Regions from separate parts of the Streptomyces sp. NBC_00285 genome, predicted to be linked through region 1. Evidence: riboswitches for the same ligand, from Rfam matches in the RefSeq annotation. Region 1 holds a riboswitch; each other region holds the start of a gene.
The links. Region 1 has a riboswitch for cobalamin ahead of metE (5-methyltetrahydropteroyltriglutamate--homocysteine S-methyltransferase). Riboswitches for the same ligand answer to the same signal wherever they lie in the genome.

Region 1 (5,744 bases):
CGAACGTCGGCACGCCAGAAGGCCGTCACGGGCGCTCCCAGTACGTGTACCACCGCGGCTCGCACGACATCGGGTTCCACCACGGCCAGGGTGAGGCCGTCGGACTCCGTCACGGTGTCCAGCCAGCGGGCGACTCGCAGGCACAGGTCCTGCACCGACTCGCCGCCGTGGGGTGCGGAGGCGGGGTCGGCGAGCCACTGTGTCAACGCCTCCGGTTCGTCCCGGCCGACTTCGTCGAGCGTACGGCCCCGCCAGCGGCCCGCGTCAAGACCGGCCGGTCCGGCATCGGCTGTCTCCACGGCGAGGCCGAGCGCGGCGGCGGTCTCCCGGCAGCGCGTGCTCGGCGAGGTGACGAGACCGGCGCCCGAGGGCAGCGAACCCCTTGCCGAACGGGCTTGCAGGGCACCGGAGTTGTCCAGGGACGTCGTGCCGTCGTCGAAGCGGGCCTGGCGGAGGGACGGGTTCGTCGCGGGTGAGACGAGGGTGACGCGGTGGGTCACGAGTGTGCTCCTACGGGCTGTGTCATGGGTTGCGGTTCTCCACCGGACAGGGCACGGACGTACGCCGGTCGGGGTCGACGGCGCGTAGTCCTCCGGCTGGGGTGGACGCCCTCGCCGACCAGTTGGTCGATGACACCGTCCAACCGTCTCATCTCCTCGTCGGTGCGCACCCGCTGTGCTCCCGGATGGCTTGCGGCAGGCCCGAGTTCGATGATGTCAGCCCCCTCCGAGCGCAGCCGTTGGGCGTGCGCCACAGCTGGGGTCAGGAAGCGGTTCCCGTCGGAGAACGAGTCCGCGGTTCCCGACTCCCCGACGATGCTGACCGGTTCGGCGGCGGCGTACCGGATCCCCTGCGGATGTCCGGATGTCCGGATGCCTCGGCCAGGGGCCGAGCGGATCACCGAGCGGGTCTCCGCGCAGGGCGAGAACGTTGTGCACGCCCTGGGCGGCGTAGTGGTGGAGACGAACGTGGGGATCAGTGCCTCCAGTCGGCGGATCACGGTCCGGAGACCGGCTTCGGCCGCCGTGGTGCGTGGCGACATGAACTCGAAGAGCCATGGGCGGGTGCTTTCTCCCGAGCCGGGGCCGGGGCCGGGAGAGCGCGGCGGGCGCGTCCTCCCCCGGCCGGCCGGGCTTTCGGTCAGGACGTGGAGAGTTCCGCGCGGACCGTGCGGGCGGCGGTGACAAGGTTCTCCAGGCAGGCGCGGGTCTCGGGCCAGCCGCGGGTCTTCAGGCCGCAGTCGGGGTTGACCCACAGCCGCTCGGCGGGGATGGCCTTCAGGCCGGTGCGCAGCAGTTCGGCGGCTTCCTGCGCGCTCGGCACGCGAGGGGAGTGAATGTCGTACACACCGGGTCCGGCCTCCCGCGGATAGCCGTGTGCGGCGAGCTCACGCGCCACCTGCATGCGGGAGCGGGCGGCCTCCAGGCTGATCACGTCGGCGTCGAGGTCATCGATGGCCTGGATGATGTCACCGAACTCGGCGTAGCACATGTGCGTGTGGATCTGAGTGTCCGGCCGCACTCCGCTGGTGCTGAGCCTGAACGCCTCGGTTGCCCACGCCAGATACCCGGCGTGGTCGGCGGCCCGCAGCGGCAGTGTCTCGCGCAGGGCCGGCTCGTCGACCTGGATGACCGAAGTGCCTGCCGTTTCAAGGTCGTTGACCTCGTCACGCAGGGCGAGGGCGACCTGCCGTGCGGTCTTGGCGAGGGGCTGGTCGTCGCGGACGAAGGACCAGGCGAGCATGGTGACCGGGCCGGTGAGCATGCCCTTGACCGGGCGGTCGGTGAGGGACTGTGCGTACGTCGTCCAGCGCACCGTCATCGGCCCGGGCCGCGAGATGTCGCCGGCCAGGATCGGCGGGCGGACGTAGCGGGTGCCGTAGGACTGGACCCAGCCGTGCTGGGTGGCCAGATAGCCGGTGAGCTGTTCGGCGAAGTACTGGACCATGTCGTTGCGTTCAGGCTCGCCGTGTACGAGGACGTCCAGGCCGGCCTTCTCCTGGAAGGTGACCACATCCTGGATCTCCGCCTTGATGCGCTCCTCGTAACCGGCCGTGTCGATTCGTCCTGCCCGCAAGTCGGCGCGGGCGACGCGGAGTTCACCGGTCTGGGGGAACGACCCGATGGTGGTCGTCGGCAGCAGCGGCAGCCCCAGATGGGCGCGCTGGGCGGTGGCGCGTGCGGCGTACGGCTGGGAGCGGCGGGCGTCGGTGTCGGTGACTGCCTCGGCACGGGCGCGGACGGTTGAGTCGTTGGTGATCGGCGAACTGGCGCGGGAGGCCAGGTCTGCGCGGTTGGCGGCCAATTCGGCGCTGATGGTGTCGGTGCCCTGGGACAGGCCCTTGGCGAGGGTGACGATCTCGGCGGTCTTCTGCCTTGCGAAGGCCAGCCAGCGCAGGATCTGAGGCTCGGTGTCCCGCTCGGCCTTCGCGTCCAGCGGGACGTGGAGAAGGGAACAGGAGGCGGCCACGTCGACCCGGTCGGCGAGCCCGAGAAGGGTGCCGAGGGTGGACAGGGACTTCGACAGGTCGTTGATCCAGATGTTGCGTCCGTTGACGACGCCGGCGACCAGGCGCTTGCCGGGTAGTCCGCCCACGGCCGCCAGGGCGTCCAGGTTGGCTGCCGCCGCCTCGGTGAAGTCCATGGCCAGCCCCTCGACCGGGGCCTTGGCCAGCACCGGCAGGGCGTCGCCGAGCCGGTCGAAGTAGGAGGCGACCAGCAGCTTGGGGCGGTTGGTGAGGGCGCCGAGATCGCGGTAGGCGCGGGTGGCGGCGTTCAGCTCGGCCGGTGTGCGGTCCTGCACCAGGGCGGGCTCGTCCAGCTGCACCCACTCGGCACCGGCCGCGCGCAGGTCGGCGAGGACCTCGGCGTACACCGGGAGCAGTCGGTCCAGGAGGGTGAGCGGCTCGAAGTCCGCGGGCACGCCCGGTGCGGCCTTGGCCAGGAGGAGGTAGGTGACGGGGCCGACCAGGACCGGCCGGGCGGACAGACCGAGGGCCAGGGCCTCCTTCAGCTCCGCGACCTGCTTGGCGGAGTTCGCGGTGAAAGCCGTGTCAGGGCTCAACTCGGGTACCAGGTAGTGGTAGTTGGTGTCGAACCACTTGGTCATCTCCAACGGGGCGGTGTCCTGGGTGCCGCGGGCCATGGCGAAGTAGCCGTCGAGGGCGTCGGCGTCCACGGCCACCGCCACCCGGTGGCGGGCGGGGATCGCGCCGACCATGACAGTGGTGTCCAGGACGTGGTCGTAGTACGAGAAGTCACCGGTGGGCACCTCGTGGATGCCGGCCTCGGCGAGCCGGCGCCAGTTGGCGGCGCGCAGGTCGGCCGCGGTCGCGCGGAGGGTGCCGGCGGTGACGCGGCCCTTCCAGTAGCCCTCGACGGCCTTCTTCAGTTCTCGGTTCGCGCCCTGGCGGGGGTGGCCGTACACGGTGGCGCGTGCTGCCGCGGCTGCGGTCTTGGTGGTCACGGAGATCTCCTTCGCGAGATGAATCCCTGAGATCCCGGAGACGGGACGAGAGCGCGAAGGTGTGACGAACCGGACGGAAACGGCCCACGGCCGTCCGCTCGATATGCACGTCGACCCGCCCACGAGGTCACCGGGATGTCCGTGCCCGGAGTTGTCCGCACACGGGCAGTTGGCAGGTCTTCGGACTCGTGGGCACGCCCTCCTGTACGGAGGACATCTACTGGCCGTCGCTTCCCGGACCCGGTACGTCGGGTCCAGTGCGTATGACGGCGGTCGTTCCCACTCACCGCTGCGGGGCAGTCCCGGATTCCCACCGGGTTCCCTCTTGCGACGCATCCCGCCTGGCGGACGGGGCGAACCAGCTGCACCAGCCAGCGTAAGGGGACGGTTCTGAGTCCGGAGGGTTGCTTCCATCATTCGGACGGTGAGCAGGCACACGCGGGTGAGCAGGTGTGAAACGGGCCAAGGGTGGGCAGCGCGGACAAGGCTCCTCAGCGACCCGCGGGATCACCCTGCACTGCTGCGGCTGGGGCGAACCCGGCAAGACTTCCGCCACCGCCACCGCCGTCGGCTGCCAGATCCGTTACGCCCACCACCTCGTCCGCTCCGACGGCCTCGATCTCGCCAGTGCCTCCGCCGCCACCCCCATCGGCATGGGCCGCCGCGTCTGCGAACGCCTCGACTGCCCCCAGCGCGTGCGCTTCCATGCGGTCAGCCGCTGCGGATCGACCAGAACACCAGCACGTTCGTGCCGTATCCCGTGACCGGCCACACGACTTGCCCCGGCGATTACTGCGATAGCCTCATCGGGCCAGTCGAGCCACAACCGAGGCCAGGGAATCCGGTGCGAACCCGGAACTGACGCGCAGCGGTGAGGGGGACGGGCGGGGCACGACGCCACTGGGAGACCGGGAAGGCGCCCCGGCCGGACGAACCCGAGTCCGAAGACCTGCTGGCACCGCCGCGCCCCGGCGCGGAGGAACGTCCGTAGGCCAGGCTCCGCGTACGAGCCCCGACCCCAAAGGCATGCCCGTGCTCCGCACCGTTCACCGTATTCCGGCGCTTCTGATGGCGTCGGCCCTGCTGCTCACCGCCTGTGGCTCCTCCGGCGGCGGAGACGTGAAGTCACAGAAGACCTCAGCCGTCGGCTACCCGGTCACCATCGACGACTGTGGCCGGAAGGTCACCCTCAAGTCGGCCCCGAAGCGGGCCGTCTCCCTCAACCAGGGCACCACCGAGATCCTGCTCTCCCTGGGCCTGGCCGGCCGTATGGCGGGTACGGCGACATGGACCGATCCGGTGATGAAGGGCCTTGGGAAGGCCAACGCGTCCGTGCCGAGGCTCGCGGACAACGCGCCTTCGTTCGAGAAGGTCCTGGATGCCGAACCCGACTTCGTGACCGCCTCGTTCGTCTCCACTCTGGGCAAGGGCGGGGTCGCCACCCGCGAGCAGTTCGAGAAGCTCGGCGTGCCCACGTACGTCTCGCCGTCCGACTGCTCCGCGGGCAAGGACAACGACAGCGGCGGCGACGGATCGCGCAGCGAGCCGCTCACCCTCGACGCCGTTTACGGCGAGATACGGGACCTGGCCCGGGCGTTCGGAGTAGGAGAGCGCGGTGAGAAGCTCGTCGCCTCGCTGAAGCAGCGGGTGGGGACGGCCACCGCCGGACTGCGCGCTTCGGACGTCTCCCTGATGTACTGGTTCGCCAACTCCCAGTCCCCGTACCTGGCCGGCTGCTGCGGCGCGCCGGGCGCCATCACCCGTGCCGTCGGTGCGAGGAACGCCTTCGCCGACACCCACGACGAATGGCCGCAGATCGGCTGGGAGACCGTCGCCGACCGTGACCCCGACGTCATCGTGATCGGTGACCTGACCCGCAAGCAGCAGACCGCGGAGACCGCAGCGGCCAAGATCCGCTTCCTGGAGACCAACCCCGCCACCCGCAACCTGACCGCTGTGAAGAAGAAGCGATACGTCCTGCTGTCCGGCCAGGCGATGAACCCGTCCATCCGAACGATCGAGGGGATCGAGGAGGTCGCGGCCGGTCTGCGGGACTTCGGACTGGACAAGTGAGCCAAGTGAGCGTCCGTACACCGCTGTTGACGGGCGCCGGGCTGGCCGCACTGCTCGCGTCGATCGCCGTTGCCGTGACCATCGGCCCGGCGGACATCTCCACGGGAGACGTCTGGGCGTCGGTCGCGGCCCATCTCGGCCTCGGCGAGGGCAGGTTGGCGCCGCTGCGGGACGGCATCGTGTGGAACCTGCGCATGCCACGCACG
Region 2 (5,744 bases), 4.3 Mb from region 1:
GTACAGATCACCGACCCCGCGGGCCGCGAGTCGACCCTGTCCACCGTCCAGATCGACTTCCACCAGCCCGAACGCTTCGACCTCCACTACATCGGCCCCGACGGCGCCAAGCACCGCCCGGTCATGGTCCACCGCAGCGTCATCGGCAGCGTGGAGCGGCTGGTCGCGCATCTCGTCGAGGCGCACGGCGGCGCGTTCCCGGCGTGGCTCGCCCCGGTGCAGCTCGTCGTCCTGCCGGTGTCCGACGCCCAGGAGGAACAGGCCCACGACGTCGTACGGCAGGCTCTCGCGCGCGGCATCCGGGCCGAACTCGCCGCTCCCGGCGACGGCACCCTCGCCGCCCGCATCCGCGCCGCGCGCCTGGTGCCGTACCAGGCGGTGATCGGCGAGCGGGAGGCCGACGCCGACTGCGCGGCCGTACGGCTGCGGGACGGCCGTAGGCCCGGAGCGGTGCCGGTCCACGACCTGCTGGACCGGATCGCCGCCAGGGACGGTGATCGCGGGGCCGAACTCTGGGCGGCTGCGTAAGGTCGGTCCCGTACGCCAGTGACGAAAGGACTCACGCCGTGACCGGTCAGCCCATCCCGGTGATCATCGACTGCGACACCGGTGTCGACGACGCCCTGGCCCTGCTGTTCGCCGTACGGCATCCCGGCATCGATCTGCGCGCGGTCACCTGTGTCGCCGGGAACACCGACGTCGACGGCGTGGTCCGCAACACGCTGACCGTCCTCGAGCAGGCCGGGGCCGGTGACATCCCGGTCGCCCGGGGCGCCGCGCGGCCGCTGATCGAGCCCGTGCGCACCGCGCAGCACGTGCACGGGCAGGACGGCATGGGCGACCTGGGGCTGCCCGCGCCGACCCGGGTGGCGGTGGACGTGGACGCGGTGACGCTGCTCAGGCGGGAGATCCTCGCCTCGCCGAGGCCGGTCACCCTGATCCCGACCGCGCCGCTGACGAACATCGCCCTGCTGCTGCGCACTCACCCCGAAGTGGTGCGCAACATCGAGCGGATCGTGTTCATGGGCGGCGCGGTGGCCACCGGGAACGCCACGCCCGTCGCGGAGTTCAACGTCTGGCACGACCCCGAGGCGGCCGCCGTCCTGCTCACCGCGGGCGTGCCGATCACCATGTACGGCCTGGACGTCTTCGAGCGGGTCATCGTCCCGGCGGCGGACGTCCAGCGGCTGCGCGCCAGTTCGGAACCCTCCCTCCGCATGGCGGGCGAACTCCTCGCCCACCGCGACCCGGCCACCTCCGGCGATCCCACCCCCACCGGCGGCCTCGGCGACGCGGGCGCGGTCTGCGCGGTCGTCGACCCCGGGGGCCTGAGCACCGAACTCCTCCCGGTGGAGGTCTCGTTGGCCCCCGGCCCGACCCGCGGCCAGACCGTCGTCGACCGCCGCCCGCGGCCCGGCGAGTCCGAGATCCACGGCGGCGAGCGCGAAGTCACCCTCGTGGACGTGGCGTTGGGCGTGGACGTGGACCGCTACGTGAAGCTGTGGCTGACGGCGGTGGAGGGGGTCTAGCGGCGGCAGGGAGCGGCGTCGGGCGTCAGTCGGCCGTCGCCTCGGCGGCCCGTGGTGTCCACCGCTGCTCCACCTTCGCGAGCCGCCAGTAGCTGATCGCCGCCGCCCACACCACCACGAACAGGCCGACGATGATGTAACCGACGTTGTCGAGGTCGATGTCGGCGATCCAGGTGGTGAGGGCGTCGCTGAGGTCGAACTTGTCGTGCAGGACGCCGACCAGCTCGATCGTGCCGATGAAGAACGCGACGGCGATGGACAGCCCGGTGATGGCGAGGTTGTAGAACACCTTGCGCACCGGGTTGGAGAACGCCCACTGGTAGGCGAAGTTCATGAACGTGCCGTCGAGGGTGTCGAACAGGCTCATCCCGGCGGCGAACAGCAGCGGCAGGCAGAGGATCGCGTACCAGGGCAGCCCGGCCGCCGCCCCCGAGCCCGCCATCACCATCAGCGTGACCTCGGTGGCGGTGTCGAAGCCGAGCCCGAAGAGGAAGCCCAGCGGATACATCTGGCCGGGCCGGGTGATGGACTTGGTGAGCCGCCCGAGGATCCGGTTCATGAAGCCGCGCGAGTCGAGATGCTGCTCCAGCTCCTTCTCGTCGTACGTCCCCGCCCGCATCGCCCGGAAGACCTTCAGGATGCCCAGCAGGGCGACCAGGTTGAGGGCGGCGATGACGTAGAGGAACGAACCGGAGACCGTCGTACCGAGAAATCCCAGCACCTGGTGGGTACTTGAGCCCTCGTTCATGACCTTGCCGGCCAGCTGGGTGCCGCCGGCGATCAGTGCGGCGAGCAGGACCACGACACTGGAGTGCCCGAGCGCGAACCAGAACCCTCCCGACACCGGCCGTTTTCCGTCGGCCATCAGCTTGCGGGTGGTGTTGTCGATCGCGGCGATGTGGTCGGCGTCGAAGGCGTGCCGCATGCCGAGGGTGTAGGCGGTGATGCCGAGTCCGATGCCGAAGGCCTTGTCGCCCACCTCGTAGTGCTCCGGGACGACGAGCAGGAAGAGGATGCCGAACGCTACGACGTGCAGGGCGGCGATCGCGGCCATCAGACCGACCGTCTTGACGGTGTCCTCGCGGCGCCAGCGGAAGGAGGCGGCGGCGCTCTCGGGCAGGGCAGGGTCGGTCATACGGTGGTCACTCCAGCACCTCGTGGATGAACGCGTGAGCTGCCGTGGCCGGTCTCCTGGCTTACGGGTCGTACGTTTCCCTGCCCGCCTTCCCGGCCTCGTGCTGACGGCCAGTGGCTGTCCCGCGAGGGACATGGGAGGGGAACTCCCCGATCACAGTGGCGAGGGCCGCGCCGGTCTGGACCCCAGAGGGGTCGTCACCGGCTTCCCGAGCACCACGGCTCGACCACGGTAGGGGTGCGAACCGTCTCCTGCATAGCTGCATAGTTGCGCAGGTATGGAAGATCACACCGCCCGCCTGCGAGGATGACCCCCATGCATCTCGTCCCGGCCGACCGCGCGGACCGCCGCACCATCGACGGACACCGGGTGTGCGACGCCATCGCCGCGATCGGTGACCCCGGCCATGTCCGCGCCTGGTCGGACCGGTTCGCCCTCCTGGCCGACCCCAACCGCCTCTCCCTGCTCCTCGCCCTGCACCGGACCGGCCCCCTGGCCGTCTCCGACCTCGCGATCGCCACGGGCATGAACGACCCCGCCGTGTCCCAGGCACTGCGGCTGCTGCGGGCGGCCGGCGTGGTGGCGGGGGAGAAGGAGGGGCGGGTCGTGCGGTACTCGGTGGTGGACGAGGGGGTACGGGGGTTGCTGGAGCAGGTGTCCTGATCAGGCCTGTTCGCTGTGCAGCGAGCGCAGGAAGGGGCGCCAGGTTCCGGGGTTGAGGTGGAGGACCGGGCCGTCGGGGTGCTTGCTGTCACGGACGGCCACGGTGGCGGGTATGTTGCGGGCGACTTCGACGCACTCCTGGCCGGCGTTGCCGCCGCTGTGGCTGGACTTGACGAACTCGAAGTGCGGCACGCTCACAGCTCCTTGTGGCGGGTGGTGCGGGGTGATCAGGCCCGTTCGCTGTGCAGGGAGTCCAGGAAGGGGCGCCAGGCGCCGGGCAGGACGAGGAGTACCGGGCCGTCGGGGTGCTTGGTGTCGCGGACGGCCACGGTGGTGGGTATGTTGCGGGCGACTTCGACGCACTCGCCGTGTGCGTCGCCGCTGCTGTAAGAGGACTTCCTGAAGTCGTAGTGGGACACGGTGTCCTACATCTCCTTGCGGATGTCGTCGATGAGTCTCACGGAGTTGCTGTGCGCCAGCCCGAGCCGCGTGATGCGGTCGAAGGTCGCGTTGTGGTGTGCGGCATCAGTCTCGCTCTCCAACCAGACCTTCGTCGACGAAGTATCCACCTGTACGACGTCCAGAGCGCCGGGCTCGGCGAACGAGACGACGGTGAAGGCACAGGTCATCCCGGGGTGAGCCCCGGCGATGAACGGGACGACCTGGACACGCACGTTGGGCAGGTGCGCCGCCTCCAGCAGGTGTTCCAGTTGAGCCCGCATGACATCCCGGCCACCGACCAGTTGGCGCACGGCCCCCTCATGCAGCAACGCCCAGAGTTGTAGCGGGCGGTCGCCGCCCAGCCGTGCCTGACGGGCCATCCTCGCCTCGACGAAGGTCTCGATTTCGTCGAGATCGTCCCAGGACCCGTTCCCGACGGCGAGGGCGCGGGCGTAGTCAGGGGTCTGCAAGAGGCCGGGTACGAAGGCCAGTTGCCAGGTGCGGAGTTCCGTGGCGATGTCCTCCAGGGCCACGTACTCGATCTGCGCCGTCAGTTGCGGGTACTGGTTCCACCAGCCCCTGGCCTTGCGCCGTTCCCGGTCCGCCTTGGCCAGGGCGAGCAGTTTGCCGATAGCCGTTTCGTCGGTCTCGCCGTAGAGGTGGGACAGGGCCCTGATGTCGGGATCACGCATCGGCACCTGCCCGCGCTCGATCTTCGCCACCTTCGTGACGGATGCCGTCAGTGCCTCGGCAGCGTGCGTCTGCCGAAGATCGCAGGCCTCACGCATCCTCAGCAGCTCACCACCGAGCCGTCGCCCGAGAACGGTTGTGACGGTCTTCCCGCGGTTGGGGTCCCTGCCTGCCATGAGCTCCCTTTCGTCAACACTGGCGTAGGCCAGCGATGTTTCTGCCCTGTTCGATTGCTGGCCAGCTTCCTCAGAGGCTACCGTCAGTACTCGGTCGCCCACACAAAGAAACCAGTTGGCGGAAGTGCACCGCGCTGCCCGCGCGGCGGAGCCACCCCGACGTCGCCACTCCCTGGAGGAATCCGTGACCGACTCCTGTCCTCCCCGGCCGCCCAAGTCCAACGACCGTCACGACGAGGTCAGTTACACCCCGTACCCGCGCAGCGTCCCCCTCGCTCGCAGACGCGTCGCTCGACTCGCCGTCGACTGGGGGCTACCGCACCTCGCCGGCGACGCCGCCCTGCTGGCAAGCGAGTTGTGCACGAACGCCCTGCTGCACGGCTGCCTGCGGGACCGCCTGTTCCGGGTCGAGACGTCCCTCACTGATACCGCGCTCAGGATCGCGGTGACCGATCCGCGAGGGGAACGCCTCCCGGGCGCCCGGCCGTCCGACCCCGACGACCAGTTCGGCCGGGGCCTGCTCATCGTCCGGATGCTGGCGGGGCGTTGGGCCGTGGAGACGCTGACCGTCGGCAAGACGGTGTGGGCGGAACTGGACATTCTGCAGAAGCGGGACGCGTAACCGTGTGGAGCAACGACTTTGCCATTCCTTTACAACCGACTCCTCCGCCGGCTCGTCTCTCCGCACGTTCCGTCACTCAGCCGTCCGGCCGGCCCGACCACCGGGCCGGGCCACTTTCCGGGCGGACCGACGAAAGAGAGCGATTCCATGCGCCGTACCGTGCGCCGTACCGTCCTCAGCGCCGTGGCACTCGCGGCCACCGCCGTACTGGCGGGCACCGCACCCGCGTTCGCCGACGGCGCGAGCCCGTCCGCGGCCCCCACCACCGCGCCGACCGAGGCCACCCAGGCACCGACCGACGAGGCCAGCACAGCGCCCAGCGAGGCCCCCACCACTGGCGCCAGCGTCGCCCCGTCCCAGGTCGCCGAGGTTCCGAACGGCGCACCCGACACCGGGGTGACGCAGACGTCGTCGGACTCCGGAACGCCGGGAGCGCTGATCGGCGGAGGGGCTGCCGCCGCGTTCGCCGTGGCCGGCGCCGCGGTGAT
Region 3 (5,744 bases), 7.3 Mb from region 1:
GGGCCGGCACGAACCGGCGGCCCGCGGCGGCGGCCACCTCCCGCAGGAACGCCCGCCGGAACCCGTCCGACTCCAGCGAACCGTGCCAGTGCGTGCCCCAGGTCTGGCCGACGCGGACGCCGTCCAAGAACGGCTCGCCCCCGCCGATGGTGGCGACCCCGTGATGGATCTCGTACCCCTCGACGTGCTCGCCGAGGGCTTCGCCGACGGGGCGTGTGAGGGTCTTCTCCCGTGCGAACCGCACCCGCACGGGCAGGACTCCGAGCCCCTCGACATGCCCCTGACGGCTCTCGACCTCGTCCTCGATGTGCTCACCGAGGATCTGGAACCCGCCGCAGATGCCGAGGACGGGCCGCTGCTCCGCGGCCCTTCTGACAAGGGCGTCCGCCAACCCCCGCTCCCGCAGCCACTCCAGCGCGCGGACGGTCCCCCGGGTCCCCGGGACGACGACGAGATCGGCGTCCGCCAACTCCTCCGCCCGGTCCACGAACCGCACCACGACGCCGGGTTCGGCGGCCAGGGCGTCCACGTCGGTGAAGTTGGACATCAGGGGAACGGCGCAGACGGCGACGCGCAGCACGTCCTGGCCGACGGGCGGAGCGGTGTTGGACTCCCGGACCGTCCCGCGCAGCGAGACCCGCAGCCCGTCCTCCTCGTCGATCCCGAGCCCGTGCCGGAACGGCAGCACCCCGTAGGTGCGCCGCCCGGTGAGCCCGTGGAGCATGTCGAGCCCGGGTTCGAGCAGCGAGACGTCCCCCCGGAACTTGTTGACGAGGAACCCGGCGACGAGCGCCTGGTCCTCGGGGGAGAGCAGCGCGACGGTGCCGAAGAAGGAGGCGAACACCCCGCCCCGGTCGATGTCCCCGACGACCAGCACGGGCAGCCCGGCATTGCGGGCGATCCCCATGTTGACGATGTCGGTGCGCCGCAGATTGATCTCGGCCGGACTCCCGGCACCCTCACAGATCACCGCGTCATACGTGCCCCGCAACTCGGCGAGACAGTCGAGCACGGTCCCCAGAAGCTGCTGCTGCCGCCCCCCGTGATACCCCCGGGCACTCAACTCGCCCACGGGCTTGCCGAGCAGCACGACCTGACTGCTCTGCTCGCCACCGGGCTTGAGCAGCACGGGATTCATGAGCGCGGTCGGCTCCACCCGGCAGGCCTGCGCCTGCATGGCCTGGGCCCGCCCGATCTCGGCGCCCTCGCGCGTGACGAACGAATTGAGTGACATGTTCTGCGCCTTGAAGGGCGCGACCTTCACTCCCTGCCGCACCAGCCACCGGCAGATCCCGGCGGTGACGACACTCTTGCCGGCGTCGGAGGTGGTACCGGCGACGAGAAGCCCCCCACCGCTCATGCCCCACGTCCCTTCACGACGATCCGCGCGACGGCACCGACGCCGAGCGCGAGCAGCCCCACACGCCGCGAGAGCCGTGCGGCGCGCTCGATGTCGGCGGCGGCGACAGCGCGCCCTCCTTGATTCAGCACGGGCCGGTGCTCGACCCGCCCCGCGTACGACAGCGTCCCCCCGAGCCGGACACCCAGGGCGCCGGCGAACGAGGCCTCGACAGGACCGGCGTTGGGACTCGGATGCCTGCCGGCATCCTCCTGCCAGGCCCGCACCGCACCCCGAGGACTGTCCCCCGCGGCAGCGGCGAGTACGGCGGTCAGCCGCGCCCCCGGCCACCCGGCGAGGTCGTCGCACCGGGCGGAGGCCCACCCGAACCGCCTGTACCGGGGCGACTTGTGCCCCACCATGGCGTCCAGCGTGTTCACGGCCCGGAACCCGAGCAGCCCCGGCACCCCGCCGACGGCGCCCCACACGAGGGCGCCCACGACGGCGTCGGAGGTGTTCTCGGCCACGGACTCGACCACCGCCCGGGCGATCCCGTCGGCGTCGAGTGCCTGAGGGTCGCGCCCGCACAGATGAGGCAGCCGGTCCCGGGCCGCCTCGACGTCCCCGGCCTCCAGCGCCCGTCCGATGACCCGGGCCTCCCGCACGAGCGAAGTCCCGCCCACGACGGCCCAGGTGGCAGCTCCGGTGAGCACGACGGAAGCGGTGCGGGACGGACGTACGACATGCTCCGCGACGGCGCCCAGCGCCACCGCGCCACCCACACACACGGCGGTGTGCAGCGCGCCCCACCCCCGGTGGTCCCGCCACAACGCCCGCTCCACGGCCCCGGCCGCCCGCCCGAACACGGCGACCGGATGTCCCCGGCGCGGATCGCCGAGCAGCAGGTCCCCGAGAAGTCCGGCGGCGGCGCCGTACGCGAAGACGCGATCGGCACGCACGGGGTCAGCCCGCCGTGGGGTCGGGCAGCTTGCTGGTGCTGTACCTCGAAGGGCAGGCGGGCATCGCGATATGTCCTCACTCAGGGTGTCCACGCCCTGGTTCGACGAGACCGACGGCGAGAGTTCCTGGCTCCCGGGGCTACCTACCCCGGTCACAGTGGCGGGACCGCGCCGGACTTGCACCGGCTTCCTCTGCTGCCGTCGTACATGGCTCCGGCAGTCCACCACGCACCCGAACGGCAGTCAACTTGCTGTTGACCTGCGGCGGGAGAGTGTGCAGAACCCCACACCGCCGGTCCGGGGGACGGCGGACCCGCCGCACACGGACGGCCGGGCGGGTACGGAACCAGAAGTTCCGTACCCGCCCGGCCGTCGGGCGATCGGTGCCGTCAGGCCACGATCAGATAGATCCCGTACGCCACCGCCGCCGCGCAGGCTGCGAAGCAGGCGTACGCGCCGGTGACCGCGAGGGCCGCCGAGTCACCCTGGGCCGTGGCCCTCTCCTGACGGGAGAGGCCCATGATGCCGAGGGTGAACAGGGCCACGAGGCCCACGGTGACCACGAGGCTGACGCCGAAGACGGAGCCGAGCGCTTCCCAGTCGATCTTCATGGTGAGGCTTCCTTAGCGCGGGGTGCGGGCTCAGACGGCGGCCGGCGGGGCGGCCGGCTCCGAAGCGGTGGCAGTGGCAGGGGCCAGGATCGTGGCCGTGAGGCCCTCGGCCGGCGTGCCGGTGGGCGGCGGGGCCACTGCGGCGATCGCCGTGGTCACCACGCCGGCCGGCTCGTCGGGGACGACGTTCGACGCGTCCACGATCTCGCGCCGCGAGATCTTCCAGATGGCCGCGCTGGAGGCGATGAGGAAGACCGCCACCGCCGCCGTACCCCCGTCGCCGAGGTTCGTGACCGACTCGGCCAGGGCGCCCACCAGGGCCGCCGCCGGGAGCGTCAGGCACCAGGCGACCAGCATGCGGGTGGCCGTGGACCAGCGGACGATGCCGCCCTTGCGGCCGAGGCCCGCGCCCATCACCGCACCGGAGACGGAGTGCGTGGTGGAGAGGGAGAAGCCGAGGTGGGAGGAGGCCAGGATGACGGTGGCCGCGCTGGTCTGGGCGGCGAAGCCCTGCTGCGGCTGGAGGTCGGTCAGGCCCTTGCCCATGGTGCGGATGATGCGCCAGCCGCCCAGATAGGTGCCGAGCGCGATGGCGAGGCCCGCCGAGAGGATGACCCAGGTGGGCGGGTCGGAGTCGGGTGCGACGACGCCGCCGGCGACCAGGGCGAGGGTGATGATGCCCATCGTCTTCTGCGCGTCGTTCGTGCCGTGGGCGAGCGAGACCAGGCCGGCCGAGGCGATCTGCCCGGTGCGGTAGCCCTTCGCGGCGGCCTTGCCGTCGGCCTTCCTGCCCAGCCTGTACGAGAGGCGGGTGGCCAGCATGGCGGCGACGCCCGCGACGATCGGCGCGGCGATCGCCGGGATCAGGACCTTGGTGACGAGCGCGTCACCGTGGACTGCGCCCGTGCCGGCCGAGGCGATGGTGGCGCCGATCAGACCGCCCATCAGGGCGTGCGAGGAACTGGAGGGCAGACCCACCAGCCAGGTCAGCAGGTTCCAGAGGATCGCGCCGACCAGTGCGGCGAAGATGACCTCGGGACGGATGCCGCTCTCGTCGACGAGACCCTTGGAGATCGTGTTGGCGACCTCCACGGAGAGGAAGGCGCCCACAAGGTTCAGCACGGCGGACATGGCCACCGCGACCTTGGGCTTGAGTGCACCGGTCGAGATGGTGGTGGCCATCGCGTTGGCGGTGTCGTGAAAACCGTTCGTGAAATCGAACGCGAGTGCGGTGATAACCACAATCGCGAGGATCAGCGAGAAGTTTTCCATTTACCCAGGCAATCGTTCGAAGTCATTGGTGAGTTGAACGTAGGTAACCTGGGTGAACGGAAGATGAACTGAGCAGGGCCGCACGGTGACCGGAGTGAGCGTCCTTCGGTATGTCGTACCTTCCTGACCCCGCACGGCCCAGGTGCCTCAGGGCTACGACCCCCGGGCGAACTTCTTCAGCCGGCTCGCGGACCCGTTGAAGAGATTCTGATCACCCGGCAGGCCGCCGCTGTTGTCGTACTGCCAGATCGTCCAGTTCGACCATCCGGCAGGCAGGGCACCCGCGTCCGCCGAGTGGTAGCGGGCCACCCACAGCGCGTGGTTCGAGGCGAAGGCGCCGCTGCCGCCCGTGCAGGTGTTCCACCAGTGGGCGGTCGTGTAGATCACCGGACGGCGTCCGGTGAGCCGCTTCACCTCGGCGCTGAACGACCTGATCCAGTCGACCATGCCCGCCGGGCTCAGGCCGTAGCACTTGTGTTTCCTGTCGTACGGGTTGTATTCGACGTCGAGCGCGGGCGGCAGCGTCCAGCCGTCCGCGGACCAGGCGCCGCCGTTGCGCACGAAGTACGCGGCCTGTGCCCTGCCCGACGACTTGTCCGGCAGCGCGAAGTGATAAGCGCCGCGGATGATGCCCGCGCCGCGCGCACCGTCGTACTGCTCCCCGAAGTGCGGATTGCGGTAGTCGGTCGACTCGGTCGCCTTCACGTAGACGAACTCGGCGCCCCCGGCCCTGGCCTTCGGCCAGTCGACGTTCTTCTGGTGCGACGAGACGTCGTGCCCCCTGGGCAGCCCCGCCGCCGAGACCGGCGCCCCGGCGAGCGCCATGCCGCCCACGGTGAGCGCGGCCACGGACACGGCCAGGGCGCGGGTTCGGTGAAAGGCCATGAATCCCCCGGGAATGGCGTCGTGCAGGACAAAGCCCAGAGAGTACGGGAAAGGTAATGCATTACGGACGATCTCAGGCCACGCCACAAAAGAAAGGTGTGTATGCCGACATGAGCCTTTCCGGAGACCGGGCTTCCGACCCGAAGTGCCCCGGCCCGAGGCGGCCCGGCACCGCGGGCTGGCAGGATCGCGGCATGGCTGAGGAGCAGCAGGATCCGCGGGACGTACGAGGCGTCGGAGCCGGCGCACAGGACGCGTTCGAGTCGTGGGGGAGAGGTGTGCACGCCGAGGAGGCCGACGCCTGGGAGGAACTGGTCGCCACGGCCCGCCGCACCGTCTCCGACGGACTGGTCGTCGGCACTTCCGGCAACGTCTCGGTGCGCGTCGGGGACACGGTCCTGGTCACGCCGTCGGGTGTGCCCTACGACCGCCTCACGCCGGACGACGTGACGGGCGTCGACCTCGACGGCACCCAGGTCCTCGGCAGCCTGGTCCCCACGAGCGAACTCCCCATGCATCTCGCCGTCTACCGCAGCACCGACGCCGGCGCGGTCGTCCACACCCACGCCGTGCACGCCACGGCCGTCTCCACCCTGGTCCCCGAACTCCCGGCGATCCACTACATGGCCGGCGCGCTCGGCGGGCCCGTCCGTGTCGCCCCGTACGCCACCTACGGCA

Region 2: it holds a riboswitch for cobalamin, as region 1 does, so the genes downstream of both, OHT57_RS25745 (HoxN/HupN/NixA family nickel/cobalt transporter) here and metE (5-methyltetrahydropteroyltriglutamate--homocysteine S-methyltransferase) in region 1, are expected to answer to the same signal.
Region 3: it holds a riboswitch for cobalamin, as region 1 does, so the genes downstream of both, OHT57_RS11785 (cobalamin biosynthesis protein) here and metE (5-methyltetrahydropteroyltriglutamate--homocysteine S-methyltransferase) in region 1, are expected to answer to the same signal.

The regions. Positions count from the first base shown of each region.
Region 1 covers NZ_CP108055.1:9,889,918-9,895,661, forward strand. Annotated here, with positions in the region: gene OHT57_RS45180 (histidine phosphatase family protein) at 1-500, opposite strand, end outside; gene OHT57_RS45185 (dihydropteroate synthase) at 497-1,042, opposite strand; gene metE (5-methyltetrahydropteroyltriglutamate--homocysteine S-methyltransferase) at 1,141-3,465, opposite strand; cobalamin riboswitch at 3,620-3,843, opposite strand; partial or broken gene OHT57_RS45195 (short-chain fatty acyl-CoA regulator family protein) at 3,966-4,327, shown strand; cobalamin riboswitch at 4,300-4,416, shown strand; gene OHT57_RS45200 (ABC transporter substrate-binding protein) at 4,492-5,538, shown strand; gene OHT57_RS45205 (iron chelate uptake ABC transporter family permease subunit) at 5,544-5,744, shown strand, end outside.
Region 2 covers NZ_CP108055.1:5,596,057-5,601,800, forward strand. Annotated here, with positions in the region: gene thrS (threonine--tRNA ligase) at 1-528, shown strand, start outside; gene OHT57_RS25740 (nucleoside hydrolase) at 567-1,529, shown strand; gene OHT57_RS25745 (HoxN/HupN/NixA family nickel/cobalt transporter) at 1,555-2,664, opposite strand; cobalamin riboswitch at 2,694-2,899, opposite strand; gene OHT57_RS25750 (ArsR/SmtB family transcription factor) at 2,980-3,327, shown strand; gene OHT57_RS25755 (DUF397 domain-containing protein) at 3,328-3,519, opposite strand; gene OHT57_RS25760 (DUF397 domain-containing protein) at 3,555-3,746, opposite strand; gene OHT57_RS25765 (helix-turn-helix domain-containing protein) at 3,753-4,634, opposite strand; gene OHT57_RS25770 (ATP-binding protein) at 4,819-5,256, shown strand; gene OHT57_RS25775 (sortase-dependent protein) at 5,416-5,744, shown strand, end outside.
Region 3 covers NZ_CP108055.1:2,572,778-2,578,521, reverse strand. Annotated here, with positions in the region: gene OHT57_RS11790 (cobyric acid synthase) at 1-1,360, opposite strand, end outside; gene OHT57_RS11785 (cobalamin biosynthesis protein) at 1,357-2,298, opposite strand; cobalamin riboswitch at 2,399-2,540, opposite strand; gene OHT57_RS11780 (hypothetical protein) at 2,688-2,909, opposite strand; gene OHT57_RS11775 (inorganic phosphate transporter) at 2,940-4,181, opposite strand; gene OHT57_RS11770 (lysozyme) at 4,335-5,066, opposite strand; gene OHT57_RS11765 (class II aldolase/adducin family protein) at 5,261-5,744, shown strand, end outside.